DNA from 4 places in the Roseateles sp. genome. Region 4 is predicted to be linked to each of the others. Evidence: predicted binding sites of a transcription regulator. Region 4 holds the regulator's gene; each other region holds the start of a gene.
What was found. The regulator sigma-54, encoded in region 4, starts transcription at its own class of promoters, with help from an activator protein. The targets are predictions, from matches to a motif close to TGGCANGNAANCTGCTTT.
Positions count from the first base shown of each region.

Region 1: the regulator sigma-54 is predicted to act here: its motif matches at 2,101-2,118, upstream of exaC (acetaldehyde dehydrogenase ExaC).
Region 2: the regulator sigma-54 is predicted to act here: its motif matches at 1,416-1,433, upstream of ACQY39_RS01045 (TorF family putative porin).
Region 3: the regulator sigma-54 is predicted to act here: its motif matches at 1,915-1,932, upstream of ACQY39_RS04245 (pilin).

Region 1 covers NZ_OZ253537.1:2,808,556-2,811,761, forward strand. The annotation lists gene exaC (acetaldehyde dehydrogenase ExaC) at 464-1,984, opposite strand; gene ACQY39_RS12030 (sigma-54-dependent Fis family transcriptional regulator) at 2,430-3,206, shown strand, end outside.
Region 2 covers NZ_OZ253537.1:227,390-230,595, forward strand. The annotation lists gene ACQY39_RS01035 (ammonium transporter) at 1-152, opposite strand, end outside; gene glnK (P-II family nitrogen regulator) at 223-561, opposite strand; gene ACQY39_RS01045 (TorF family putative porin) at 609-1,346, opposite strand; gene ACQY39_RS01050 (hypothetical protein) at 1,639-1,857, shown strand; gene ACQY39_RS01055 (hypothetical protein) at 2,046-2,657, opposite strand.
Region 3 covers NZ_OZ253537.1:950,629-953,834, reverse strand. The annotation lists gene ACQY39_RS04250 (ABC transporter substrate-binding protein) at 1-1,401, shown strand, start outside; gene ACQY39_RS04245 (pilin) at 1,426-1,866, opposite strand; gene ACQY39_RS04240 (pilin) at 2,053-2,490, opposite strand; gene ACQY39_RS04235 (MBL fold metallo-hydrolase) at 2,805-3,206, opposite strand, start outside.
Region 4 covers NZ_OZ253537.1:1,116,403-1,119,608, forward strand. The annotation lists gene ACQY39_RS04950 (SGNH/GDSL hydrolase family protein) at 1-1,014, opposite strand; gene ACQY39_RS04955 (RNA polymerase factor sigma-54) at 1,205-2,734, opposite strand; gene lptB (LPS export ABC transporter ATP-binding protein) at 2,774-3,206, opposite strand, start outside.

The sequences.
Region 1 (3,206 bases), 1.7 Mb from region 4:
TGCTGCAGGCTCAAAGCGGCCCTGAGCTGTAGGTCAGTCATGCCGCGACCGTCTGACCTAAACCAACTGCCTGCCGCGGAAATCGGGGCGGTTCAGTCCGAGGTCGCGATGCGGTACCGTCACCGATACCGTCGAGCGGAGGGTGAACGGAGACGGCAATACCGTCAGTCATAGACGGGGCCAGAATCAAACTGTCAGAGCTAGCCAGCAGTGATTGAGACAGGCTCGTTGGCGTCCGGGGCGTCGCGGTCGTCGGTCAGTCCAGTGGTGCGCTCGGACGGTATTGGTGACGGTATCGGTACGGGCGAGCTATCGCGGACCTGCTCACTTCCCAGGAGGGGCGAGTTGGATTGACAATCGAGTGGGAATGATCTTTCTGGCCTGAACTCGATGCTCGGGCCATGAGTAAAAAAGGCGGCCCGCAAGGCCGCCTTTCTTGTTTCAGCTCAGCAAGGCTGAAGGCTCAGAAGAAGCCCAAGGCGTTCGGCGAGTAGCTGACCAGCAGGTTCTTGGTCTGCTGGTAATGGTCCAACATGGCCTTGTGGGTTTCGCGGCCGATGCCGGATTCCTTGTAGCCGCCGAAGGCCGCGTGCGCCGGGTAGGCGTGGTAACAATTGGTCCAGACCCGGCCGGCTTGGATGGCGCGGCCCATGCGGTAGGCGCGGCTGCCGTCGCGCGTCCAGACGCCAGCGCCCAGGCCGTAAGGCGTGTCATTGGCGATCTGCAAGGCCTCGGCCTCGTCCTTGAAAGTGGCCACGGCCAGCACCGGGCCGAAGATCTCTTCCCGGAACACGCGCATATTGTTCGTGCCCTTGAACAGCGTCGGCTCGATGTAATAGCCACCGGCCAGCTCGCCGCCCAGCTGCTTGCGGCCGCCGCCGATCAGCAGCTGAGCGCCTTCCTGTTTGCCCACTTCCAGATAGGACATGATCTTGTCCATCTGCAGCGAGGAGGCCTGCGCACCCATCATGGTGTCGGTGTCCAGCGGGCTGCCTTGCTTGATGGCGGCCACGCGTTTGAGCGCGCGTTCGATGAAGCGGTCGTAGATCGACTCCTGGATCAATGCCCGGCTCGGGCAGGTGCAGACCTCGCCCTGGTTGAAGGCGAACAGGACCAGGCCTTCGATCGCTTTGTCGAGGAAGGCATCGTCCTGCGCCATCACATCGTCGAAGAAGACATTCGGGCTTTTGCCGCCCAGCTCCAGCGTCGCCGGAATCAGATTGGTCGCCGCAGCCTGGGCGATCACACGGCCGGTGGCGGTGGAGCCGGTGAAAGCGATCTTGGCGATGCGCTTGCTGGTGGCCAGGGCCATGCCGGCTTCGCGGCCATAGCCGTTGACGATGTTGAGCACGCCGGGCGGCAGCAGGTCGGCGATCAGCTCGGCCAGCACCAGGATGCTGATGGGCGTTGATTCCGCCGGCTTGAGCACCACGCAGTTGCCCGCGCCCAGGGCAGGTGCCAGCTTCCAGGCCGCCATCAGGATGGGGAAGTTCCAGGGGATGATCTGGCCGACCACGCCCAGGGGCTCGTGGAAGTGATAGGCGACTGTGTGGTCGTCGATCTGGCTCAGCGCGCCTTCCTGTGCGCGCAGGCATCCGGCGAAGTAACGGAAATGGTCAGCGGCGAGCGGAATGTCGGCATTCAGGGTTTCGCGGATGGGCTTGCCGTTGTCCACGGTCTCGGCATAGGCGAGCAGTTCCAGATTGGCATCGATGCGGTCGGCGATTTTGAGCAGGATGTTGGCGCGGGCGGCAGCATTGGTCGCGCCCCACTGGGCGCTGGCCGCATGGGCTGCATCGAGGGCCAGCTCGATGTCCTCGGCGGTGGAGCGAGCTGCGCGGGTGTAGACCTGGCCGCTGATGGGGGTGATGACATCAAAATACTCCCCCTTGACCGGTGGCACGAATCGGCCGCCGATGAAGTTGTCGTACTGTGTTTTGTAGGCGAGTGTGGCGCCGGGGGTGTTGGGGCTGGCGTAAAGCATGTCGGTCTCCATTTGTTGTGCGGTCAGGCCTGGTCTCCAGGCCTGTCTTCTAAAGGCATGGCTTGCGTCGGATCCATCCGCGGATGGATGTCGCCGCAAGCACACCTGTGAGATGACTTGCAGGGAGCGTGCCAGGCGCCTGGCTTGTACAGGAAGCCCCGGCTTTTCTGCACGAGCCGGGGAGCGAGTTTGGAATCCGGCCCTCCTGGTGCTGACGCCTGTGACGGCGTACTGTCACGAAACAGCACAGTCTTGGGCGTCGTTTGGCACAACTTCCGTGGAATTCGACGGGAAGTCGCCAAAAGGAGTGCAAATGCTTGGCAGCGGACGGAGGCCTGTTAAGGTCGCGCTGCGACGGTGGGTGCAGGCCGCAAAGGCGTGCTCCGTTTGAGCCTCAGCGTCCGATTCAGAGCCCATGCAAGGGCCGACCACGGAGACAAGTGAGATGACTGCGAATGCTTTGATGAGCCTGCGGGCGGCGCCCAGCCGCTTGCGCCAGGCGCGCCGACAGTTGCTGGAAACCGGTGAGCTGGGCGACGGCCTGCTGGACCCGCGCCTGCAGGCCAGCTGGCTGCGCAGCCGGGCTTTCGGCCTGACTCCCGAGGGCCGTGCGCAAGGAGTGCCGCACGCCTCGGCCGCCCAGCTGGCACGCTCGCTGGAGCAACGGCGGGCCTTGCTGGCCCAGGCCCGGCCGGTGATGGAGTTCGTGGCAGAACAGGTCAAGGCCAGTGACAGCTTGGTCATTTTGGCCGACCCGCAGGGCATGCTTTTGCATGCGCTGGGTGATGATGGTTTCGCCGACAAAGCCGCCCGGGTGGCCCTGCGGCCTGGCGCCGTTTGGCTGGAACAGTGGCGGGGCAGCAATGCCATCGGCACGGCCTTGGCGGATGGGCGTCCCGTGGTCATCAATGGCGCCGAGCATTTTCTGGAGCGCAATGGTTTCTTGACCTGCGCGGCCGCACCGATTGCCGACTCCAGCGGTGCCTTGCTGGGCGTGCTGGACATCTCCGGCGACCGTCGCGGCTACCACCCTCACACCCTGGGCCTGGCGCGATCGGCGGCGCGCATGATCGAGCATCAGCTGTTCCAGGCTCGCCATGGCAGCGGTTTGGTCTTGCGTCTGCATGCCCGCCCCGAAGGCCTGGACACGGTCACCGAGGGGCTGCTGGCGCTGGCTGACGACGGCATGATCTTGGGCGCCAACGGGCTGGGCCTGGAATGG
Region 2 (3,206 bases), 890 kb from region 4:
GTGGGTGCCGCGACCGGCGCAGCGCTGGCCTCGGGTGCCGAGGCCATGGCGGTGGCCGCAGCCACCGGGGCCGAAGCCGCACCGTCTTGCGCCCAGGCGGCCGGTGCGAGCACCGCGGCGGCCAGGGCCAAGGTGGCGAGAAGTTTCTTGATGATCATTGCAAATCTCCTACGGATTTGGGGGTGCCTTGCTGGCGTCTTGTTGAAGTGCGCTCGGGCGTGTTCAGAGCGCGTCCTGACCGGTTTCGCCGGTGCGGATGCGCACCACCTGGTCCAACGGAGAGACAAAAATCTTGCCGTCACCGATCTTGCCGGTGCGGGCGGCGCCCTCGATGGCCTCGATCACCTGCTCCACCACGGCGTCGGCCACAGCGGCTTCGACCTTCACCTTGGGCAGAAAGTCCACCACATACTCGGCGCCGCGGTAGAGCTCGGTATGGCCTTTCTGGCGTCCGAAGCCCTTGACCTCGGTGACGGTCAGGCCCTGCACGCCAATGGCGCTGAGGGCTTCACGCACTTCGTCGAGCTTGAAGGGTTTGATGATGGCGGTGATGAGTTTCATGAGGGTCTCCGGGGTCTTGGTTTCGATCAGACGAGCGATCGTTCAGTTCAGAAGGACTTCTTGGCCGAGAGCACGAAGCCGCTCTTGCCGAGGTTCTTGGCCGAGGGGCCGCCGACGTAGGCGTCGGTGTTGGTGCCGACCAGCGCCGCGCCGAAGGCGATGCCCGCGTACTCCTTGCTCAGGGTGAGCGAGTAGTCGGTGTAGGACGCGGCCGAGTTGTGCTTGACGTTCTGGCGGCCCAGATGCGGCACCAAGGTGAAGCCGTCGCCCAGGTCCAGGGTGGCGCTCAGGTCGAGGTAGCCGCTGCCCTTGCTGTCGGCCGTGCCGAACAGATTGGTCGTGCTGTGCGAGTACTTGGCGGTGAAGACGCCGTAGCTCAGCGCGCCGTAGACCTCGGTGGTGTTGGCACTCGGGTTCAGATCATTGCTGGGGTAGATGTATCCCAGCACGCCGACATCCAGCGTCAGGCCCGCGGCGATTTCGGTCTTGTAGCCGGCGTAGACATCCAGCTCCAGCGAAGCGCCGCCGTTGTAAGGCGCATCCTTGATCCACTTGATGGTCGAAGCCCAGGTGCCGATGTAGAAACCGTTGGCTGCCGCGTAGTCCGCACCGGCTTGCAAGGCCGGCTTGACGCGGCTCTGCGAGATGCCGCGATAGCGGTAGTCCGTGGTCACGCTGGCATTGAAGCTCAGCGGGCTGGCGGCTTCCTCGGCCTGGGCGGCCAGGGGCAGCACAGCGCCGAGCGCGAGAGTGAGGGCAGCAGCTTTGGCGAACGATGTCTTCATGCGGAACTCCTGGATGTCAACAAAAGGTGGAAGAGAAAAGCGGAGAAATGCGAGCACTTGGCGGTATGCAGTGCAGCTTCCGTGCCAGCTTTGCGCCGCAGCGCTTCGCGCTCAAGGCCTCCCGGTCTAGAGCGAAACCCGCAACTGGCGCACCAACTTGGCCTGCCCAGGCCGGGCGCCGCCCGAGCTCGGCGCACCCGATTGGTGCGGAGCACGCTTTGTGTGCCTGAAAGGCGCAGCAGCCGGGCACAATCAGCCCAGGGCCTGGCCTGCAGGGGAGCACAAGCGCACCATGTCTCTGGCAATCGTTCACAGCCGCGCACTGGATGGCCTGGCGGCCGAGCCGGTCCGTGTCGAGGTGCATCTGGCCAATGGCCTGCCCTCCTTCACCCTGGTCGGCCTGGCGGAGACGGAGGTCAAGGAGTCGCGCTGTGCGCGACAATTGATCGCGAGCTTTGACTCGTTATTAATCAATGACTTACGAGTCATTTTTCGCCGAAAAACGCCCTGAAATTAGTGATCTGGCAGGATCACTGGCAATTGTTTTTCCGGTTTCAAACAATGCCCCAAGCCCGCGCCCCACAACGCTCTATCCTGCCGCATTGCGCTGCTGCAGTTTTTCATACGGGATGAAGCTAGCGAAGGGCTGACATCACGAGGACGAGCAGGCCGCGGGGAGCAGCCATGTGACCTCCGCGGTTACATCTGTCCGGCCGCTTGGATCGCGTCGTAGATGTTCTTGCCGATGTTGGTGATTGATTCGACTGCAGGGAGGGACGCTAGAAGAGCTGTGACAACCGATTTTTTCGGCTTTCCCGAAGCGATTTGCTCCTCTATCGCGTCGACCACCTCGAGCGCCGCGTCCTTGTCGTCAGAGCTCAGGGCTGCTCTTTGGATTTCCGTACGAAGACTCTGTAGATGGTTCACAACCGAGGCATTGACGGTCACGACGTTTGTTGAGTGATCGGTTGACTGATAGTTGAACCTGGCGCTGTGGCCCGTCACGTTCACCGTCAGGTTCTGAACGGCACGTTCTGCTTCGGGCAGCCCAAGCTTGCGAACCTTCATCTGGTAAGAGGCGGGGATGCCACCAAACTTCTCGTGGAAGCCAGGATCCACAACCTGAAACGTTTCCTCTGCGCCATTCGACATCCGTCGGCGCACCAGATCATCGGGCTCAATGAGAAGGCCATCGGGGACGCCGACGATGTAGATCCCGCCTCTCTGCACGCTTGCCTTTATGCCTGACCTGACTTCACCGTTCTTCTTGAGCACCTCGATCGTGTCGGTCATCATGCTGCTGAAGGCCATCGTCGTCCCCTTCGTTAGATTGAGCTCGAAGTGTCTCATCCCAATGTGCCTCGGGTGGGGCGGCCAGGTCTGCTAAAGGGCAAGCATCCGGCCGATAACTTGACCGTCCTTGAAATACGCAGCCTTCACCGTCTCTGGCCCTTCTGAACTAGGTTCAGGCCATTCTTGAAAGCTTGTCATAGATGATCACACGATGATCTAGATTAATAAAGACCGTCCGCCTGTGCCCTGGAGGGCCAGAACTTTGAAAAAAGACCGTTCACCCCGTCCAAGCCCCTGCCTAGCCCATCTCCATTTGGGCAAGCAAAACTAGATCCTGTTTTGGCTGGTCATTCATCGCGTCATGTACACGGCTGGATCCGGATGTGCCAGTCGGTCGTTTGATGCAACCTTATCGATCAAGCCAGCAGGAATACGGATCGCAATACAGCCAGGGCAGCTTCGAGCTTTTCATTTAATCGGCACTGTTGGCTTCGGATGCCTTACCTCAATACGGCGCTTCACATGCGCATCATGATGAAAGGTAGCGCCCGCCCTTCCACCTACACA
Region 3 (3,206 bases), 170 kb from region 4:
AGCGAGCTGCGCGAACAGGCCATCCAGCGCAAAACGCCCTTCGACTACGAGCGCGAGGTGCCGGGCTTGCGGGCCTTGGACCGCTACCGCTTCGAGGTGCGCCTGGCCGAGCCCGACCCGCGCTTCGTCCACCTGTTCGCCAATGCCGGCTACACCGGCGCCATGGCGCGCGAGGTGGTGGAGGCTTATGCGGCCGATCTGCTGGCCCACCCGGTCGGCACCGGGCCCTTCCGGCTGAAGAGCTGGCGGCGCAGCTCGCAGATCGTGCTGGAGCGCAACCCCAGCTTCCGCGAGCAGATCTATGAAGCCGGCGAGGTGCCGCCCGATGCCCAGAGCCAGGCCATTGCCCGGCTGCTGAAGGGGCGGCGCCTGCCCATGCTGGACGAGATACAGATCAGCATCATCGTCGAGACGCAACCGCGCTGGCTGGCCTTCAATGGCGGCGAGCTCGACCTGCTGGAGATGCCCACCGAGGTGGCTCCGTTGGCCCTGCCGGGCGGGCAGCTGGCACCCAATCTGCGCAAGCGTGGCGTGCAGGTCTTCCGGAGCCATGGTGCCGACATCGGCTTCAGCTTTTTCAATATGGAGGACCCGGTGGTCGGCGGCCTGTCCGCCGAGCGCGTCGCCCTGCGCCGGGCCATCACGCTGGCCTATGACAACGAAGCGGAAATCCGCATCGTCTACAAAGGCCAGGCCGTGCCGGCCCAGTCCATGCTGCCGCCCATGGTCTATGGCCACGACCCCGCCTTGCACAGCGAAGTGGGCCGCCACGACATGGCGCGCGCCCGCGCCTTGCTGGACCTCTACGGCTACGACAAGCGCGATGCCGAGGGCTACCGCCTGCAACCCGACGGCAGCCGCCTGACCCTGCGCCGCGCCGGCACGGCCGGCAGCTCACGCCAGCGCCTGATCGACGAGCTGTGGAAAAAGCAGATGGACGCGCTGGGCCTGCGCATCGAGTTCGAGTCGGCCACTTTTGGCGAGCTGATCAAGAAGGCCCTGGCCAGCCAGCTGATGATCTGGGGCTATGTCTGGGACCTCGGCGCGCCCGATGCGGACTTCCTGCTGAGCATGGGCTACGGCCCCAACGCCGGCCAGAGCAATGACGCCCGCTTCCAGCTGCCCGCCTATGACAAGCTCTATGCCCAGCAGCGCCTGCTGGCCGATGGGCCGGAACGCTACGCCATGATCCAGCAACTGAACCGCCTGCTGCTGAGCTATATGCCTTACCAGCCGCACCACCACCTGATGCGAGTCGATCTTTGCCAGGCGGGGGTCGAGGGCTTCATCCGCCAGCCGTTCACGAGGGATGCGTGGCGGTTTGTGGATCTCAACGATCAACTTATGGCAGCTGCTGTTGTACGGCCCGGTGTTCGAAGTCGAACGATTTGCAAGGCTTAAAGAGCGTCGATCAGAAAATTCTGACTAAATTTGCTTGGGTAGCAATTGGGCAGGTGCAGTGCTACTGGTATCGACGGTCCAATTCATTGACCGGTTCTGGCAAGAACCTTTGATGACCAAAGTATCCCCTGCACTAACATCGCCAAATTTCTTCAACGTGACCGTTACGTATAGACCATCTGCACTCACGTCTGAGGCAGAGATAGAAGCAACAACCTTTGCGGTTGCAAAGGCTGAAGGTGTACTCACGCCCAATTGAGCATCTGTAGCGCTCCGTAAGGCATTCATTCCGCATAGTTCCGAAGCCGAGAGCAAAACAGTTTGCACCACAGAGACTGCTTCGCTCATGCGCGCTCTATCCACATAGCTGCGGTAGACAGGTGTCGAGATTGCAACAAGCCCCCCAAGCACCAGCAACGCCACAAGAATCTCGATCAAAGTAAACCCAAAACCACGAGATTTCATTGAACGACTCCTTTATCCTTATGCACCCTGAGAGTTCCAAATAAATCGAATGCACTTTGATTGCAAACGAAGCATTCTTTGAAACCAAATCCAAGCAACTTCACATTAAATTTAAAGCCTTCAATAGTGAAAAAGGGCGGTCTCTTTGGACCGCCCTTCATTCAGATAAATCTTACTTACAAGCTATCAAGTCTTCGGATAGAACTTGGTCGGAACGGAGCCTCCTACCGTGGTGATGCATGACGCGCCGGCGGTGCATGTCACGGTGTAAACGACATTTTTGCCATCAATTGCCGTGTCGTTGAAGCCTCGCATAACGATGGTCACGGTACCAACAGTTGCACTGGTACCTGCAGCAGTCACCGAAGCTACATACTTACCAGTGATGGAACCTGCCGCTGCCATACCCAAATCAGCATTGGCCGTAGTCGCGCTCAAACTTCCATCATTGAACGCAACGTTGATGTTCTTGATTGCTGTAGCGGCCAAAGCAGAAGCCTCAGACATCTTGCCCTTGGTTGTGTAATCCTGATAAGCCGGCAACGCCACGGCTGCCAAGATACCGATGATCGCCACGACGATCATCAGTTCGATCAGTGTGAAACCTTGTTGGACGCGCTTCATGGTGAGTACTCCTGCAAAAAGTGAACGGGGGGGTAGGGACACACCCCCTGAATGCAGGGGTCGTGCCAGGGCTGAACCCGCCCGATTGCGTGAGAAAGCGCACGAATGGCGGCGCCTGTCGGGTTTCGACTGACAATTTTTGTCAGTCACCCCCTCAATCCGGCCGACATAAAGTGCCAAGTGACAGTTCTTGTCAGTTCATCCCGAGGCCGCCCGATCAAAGGGGCGGCGGAATGCAAAACGGCAGCCGGAGGGGCTGCCGTTGTTCTAACCAAGGCTAGCAGCCTCGGGCCTGCATTTTCCTTGGGCTGATCTCAAACCGCCGGCGCGCCGCCCAGCTCCATCACCATGCCCGCCGCCAAGGCGCTGATCCGGTGGCCGCTAGCGAGGGCGGCGACTTCGGCCATCACGGCCTGGCCCTCGCCTGGTTTGATATGGGTGATCTGCACCTGCACCGAGCCGCGCAGCTGGGCCAGCTCGGCGCCGAGGCGGGCGGGGCTCAAATGCCGGCTGAGGTCGGCCAACTCCTGCTCCTCGTTGCTGAAGGCGGTCTCGATCACCAGGTGGCTGACCCGCAGCTTGGCCAGCCGGGCCCAGAGCGCCGGGTTGGGGCCGGTGTCGCCGGTGAAGACCCAGTGGCCCTCGGCGCCGGCCACGGCAAAGCCGCAGGCCGGCACGGTGTGGGCGGCGCTGAGCACCTCGATGCGCCGACCGCC
Region 4 (3,206 bases):
TCAGGCGCGGCGACGGCGGTTCAGGCCCAGCACAGCCATCAGGCCCAAGCTCATCAGCAGCAGGGTTTGCGGCTCCGGCACGGCGGCCAGCATGCCCTGGCCGAGCACGCTGTGGGTGACCGCGGTCGGATGGATGCGGTCCCAGAACATATACCCGTCGGGGTTGCTGCAGGTGCTGCCATTGGGCTGGCCGACATAGCCGGTGAAGCAGGCCTCGGTGACGTTGCTCAGGCCGTATTGGGCGGCGTTGTCGACCAGGACCTGCTGCGCGCCCAGGACGTCGAAATAGCGGATGTCGATGCCGGGCAAGGCCCGCAGCTGGCCGATGGCTTGATTCAGGCCGAGGTTGAAGCCCAGGGACAGCAGATGCAGCTGACCCGACAGGCCGGAGGAGAGGCCGCCTGGCGTCTGCCCCAGGTCGGGCAGGCCCGGCATCAGGAAGTTGCGCGCACCCAGGCCGTAGAGGGTCTGGACCGCGCTGCTGAGGTTCTGGATGGCCGCTTGTCCGGTGGCCTGCGAGAAGCCCTGGTACTGGAAGTCATTGGCGCCGCCCCAGAGCAGGTACAACGCCTGGCTGTCGGCGGCCATGCCGGCCAGCCCGGCCTGGAAGGTGCCGACCTGCGAGAGCATGCCGGTGTTTTGCAAGGCGGCCGGGGCGCCTGCAGCCACCGCCGCGCCGTTGAGCCAGCCGGTCTGGGCGCCGCCCCAGGCGTAGTCTTGCAGGCTCACGCCCAGGCCTTGGGCGAGGTGCTCGACGGCCACCGGGCCGTTGGAAAAGCGGCCCTGGAAATAGTTGCCGGGCTGGGGCACGGCGCCACCCGTGGCGCGGTAGAAGTTGCCGTTGTCTGACAGGCTGTCGCCGAAGGCGATCACGCGGCTGTAACTGGAGGCGGTGCTGCTCGTGGCTTGAGCCTCAGTCTGCGCCTGCGAGGGTGCGGCCCAGGCCAGGCCGGCAGCGAGCATCAGCAGGGCGGGCAGGCGAGCGTCAGCTGAGGTGCGGTGGATGGTGTTCACGGCAGACCTTTCAAGTAACGATCCAAGTCGGCGGCATGATGGCATGCCTCGAAATGGGAATCACCTGAAATCGGTGTGCGTGTTCACGTTTGGTGAGCTGCGGTGAACGGGTGAACGAGTGAACAGGTGAATGGTGAGTCGTGGTGTGTTGTTCACCCATTCACCTGTTCACTCGTTCACCACTCACCCTTCAAACCACGCGCCGCATCGTCGTCGTCCCAATATGCATGCCTTCGCGGTACTTGGCGACGGTACGGCGCGCGACCTGGATGCCTTGTTCTTCCAACATATTGGCCAGGGCGCTGTCGGACAGGGGCTTGGCCGGGTTCTCGGCGGCGATGAACTGCTTGATCAGCTCGCGCACGGCGGTGCTGGAGGCCTCGCCGCCGGCCTCGGTGGACAGGCCCGAGCCGAAGAAGTACTTGAGCTCGAAGGTGCCGAAAGGCGTGGCCATGTACTTGGCCGTGGTCACCCGCGAGATGGTCGACTCATGCAGGCCCAGCTCGTCGGCGATCTCGCGCAGCACCAGCGGCTTCATGGCGACGGCGCCGTGGCTGAAGAAACCTTTCTGGCGCTCGACGATGGCAGTGGAGACACGCAGGATGGTGTCGAAGCGTTGCTGGATGTTCTTGATGAACCAGCGCGCCTCCTGCAGCGCGCCGCCCAGGGCGCTGTTGCTGATGCCGCCGCGCGTCTGGCGCAGGGCATTGGCGTAGAGCTCGTTGATGCGCAGCTTGGGCGCGACCTCGGGGTTGATGATGACGCGCAGCTCGCGCCCGACCTTGCGCACGATCACATCGGGAATCACCGCCGGCGCCTGGCCGTGGGCAAAGCGCCGGCCCGGCTTGGGCTCGAGCGCCACGATCAGGGCCTGCGCCTCGCGCAGCAAGGGCTCGTCGGCGCCGGTCAGCAGCATCAGGCGGCGGCTGTCGCGCTTGGCCAGCAGGTCCAAGTGCTTTTTGCAGATCATGATGGCGATCACCTGCGGCGCGCTGCGCGGCAGCTGGCGCAGCTGCAGCACCAGGCACTCGGGCAGATCGCGGGCGCCGACGCCGGCCGGGTCCATATGGTGCAGCCACTTCAGGGCGATGCGCAGGTGGTCGAGCAGGTCCTCGCGTTCGGCCGCGCTGTCCTCGCCCGCGTCGGGGATCAAGGCCTCGGCAATCGACTCCAGGCTGTCTTCCAGCAGGCCGTCCTCGTTCAGGGAATCGATCAGCAGGCGCAGGGCCAGCTGGTCGGATTCGCTCAAGCTCATGCCGGCCATCTGCTGCTGCAGATGTTCTTGCAGGGAAATCTCGGCCGATTCCTGCTCGCTGCGCTCGCCGTCTTCGTCGTTGCTGCCGGAGCCGCTGCCGCTGTTGCTGGGCAGCTCGCGGATGCCGTCGAAATCGTCACCCTCGGTGCCGTTCTCCCAGTCCTCGCGCTCGCTGTTGCCGAAGTCCTCGGCCTTGAGCTCGGGCGTGGCCTCGGCCTCGGCGCCGCCGCCCAGTTCGCGCTCGGCGCCGCTGTCTTCGGCGGCACTGGCCTGGCGCAACTCGGGCAGTTCGGGCGCTGCGACGGCGAAGTCGTCTTCGGTTTCGAGCAGCGGGTTCTGCGCCAGCATCTGCTCGACTTCCTGGTTCAGTTCCAGGGTGGACAGTTGCAGCAGACGGATCGACTGCTGCAGCTGCGGCGTCAGCGCCAGATGCTGACTCAGGCGAACCTGGAGCGATTGCTTCATGGCCGCAGGCCCGGCGCTGTCAGGAGGCTCGCCATCACATCACATGCGGAAATGTTCGCCGAGATAAACCTTGCGCACATCGGCGTTGGCGACGATCTCGTCCGGCGTGCCCTCGGCCAGCACCGAACCCTCGCTGATGATGTAGGCGCGGTCGCAGATGCCCAGGGTCTCGCGCACATTGTGGTCGGTGATCAGCACGCCGATCTGGCGCGCCTTCAGGAAACCGATGATGCGCTGGATCTCCAGCACCGCGATCGGGTCCACGCCGGCAAAGGGTTCGTCCAGCAGGATGAAGCGCGGCTGGGTGGCCAGGGCGCGGGCAATCTCGACGCGGCGGCGTTCGCCGCCCGAGAGCGCCGGCGCCGGGCTGTCGCGCAGCTTTTCGATGCTGAGGTCGTGCAGCAGGGCTTCCAGCAGTTCCTTGATGCGCGGCTCTTTCAGCGCGCGGCCCTGCTCGTCGCGCTGCAGTTCC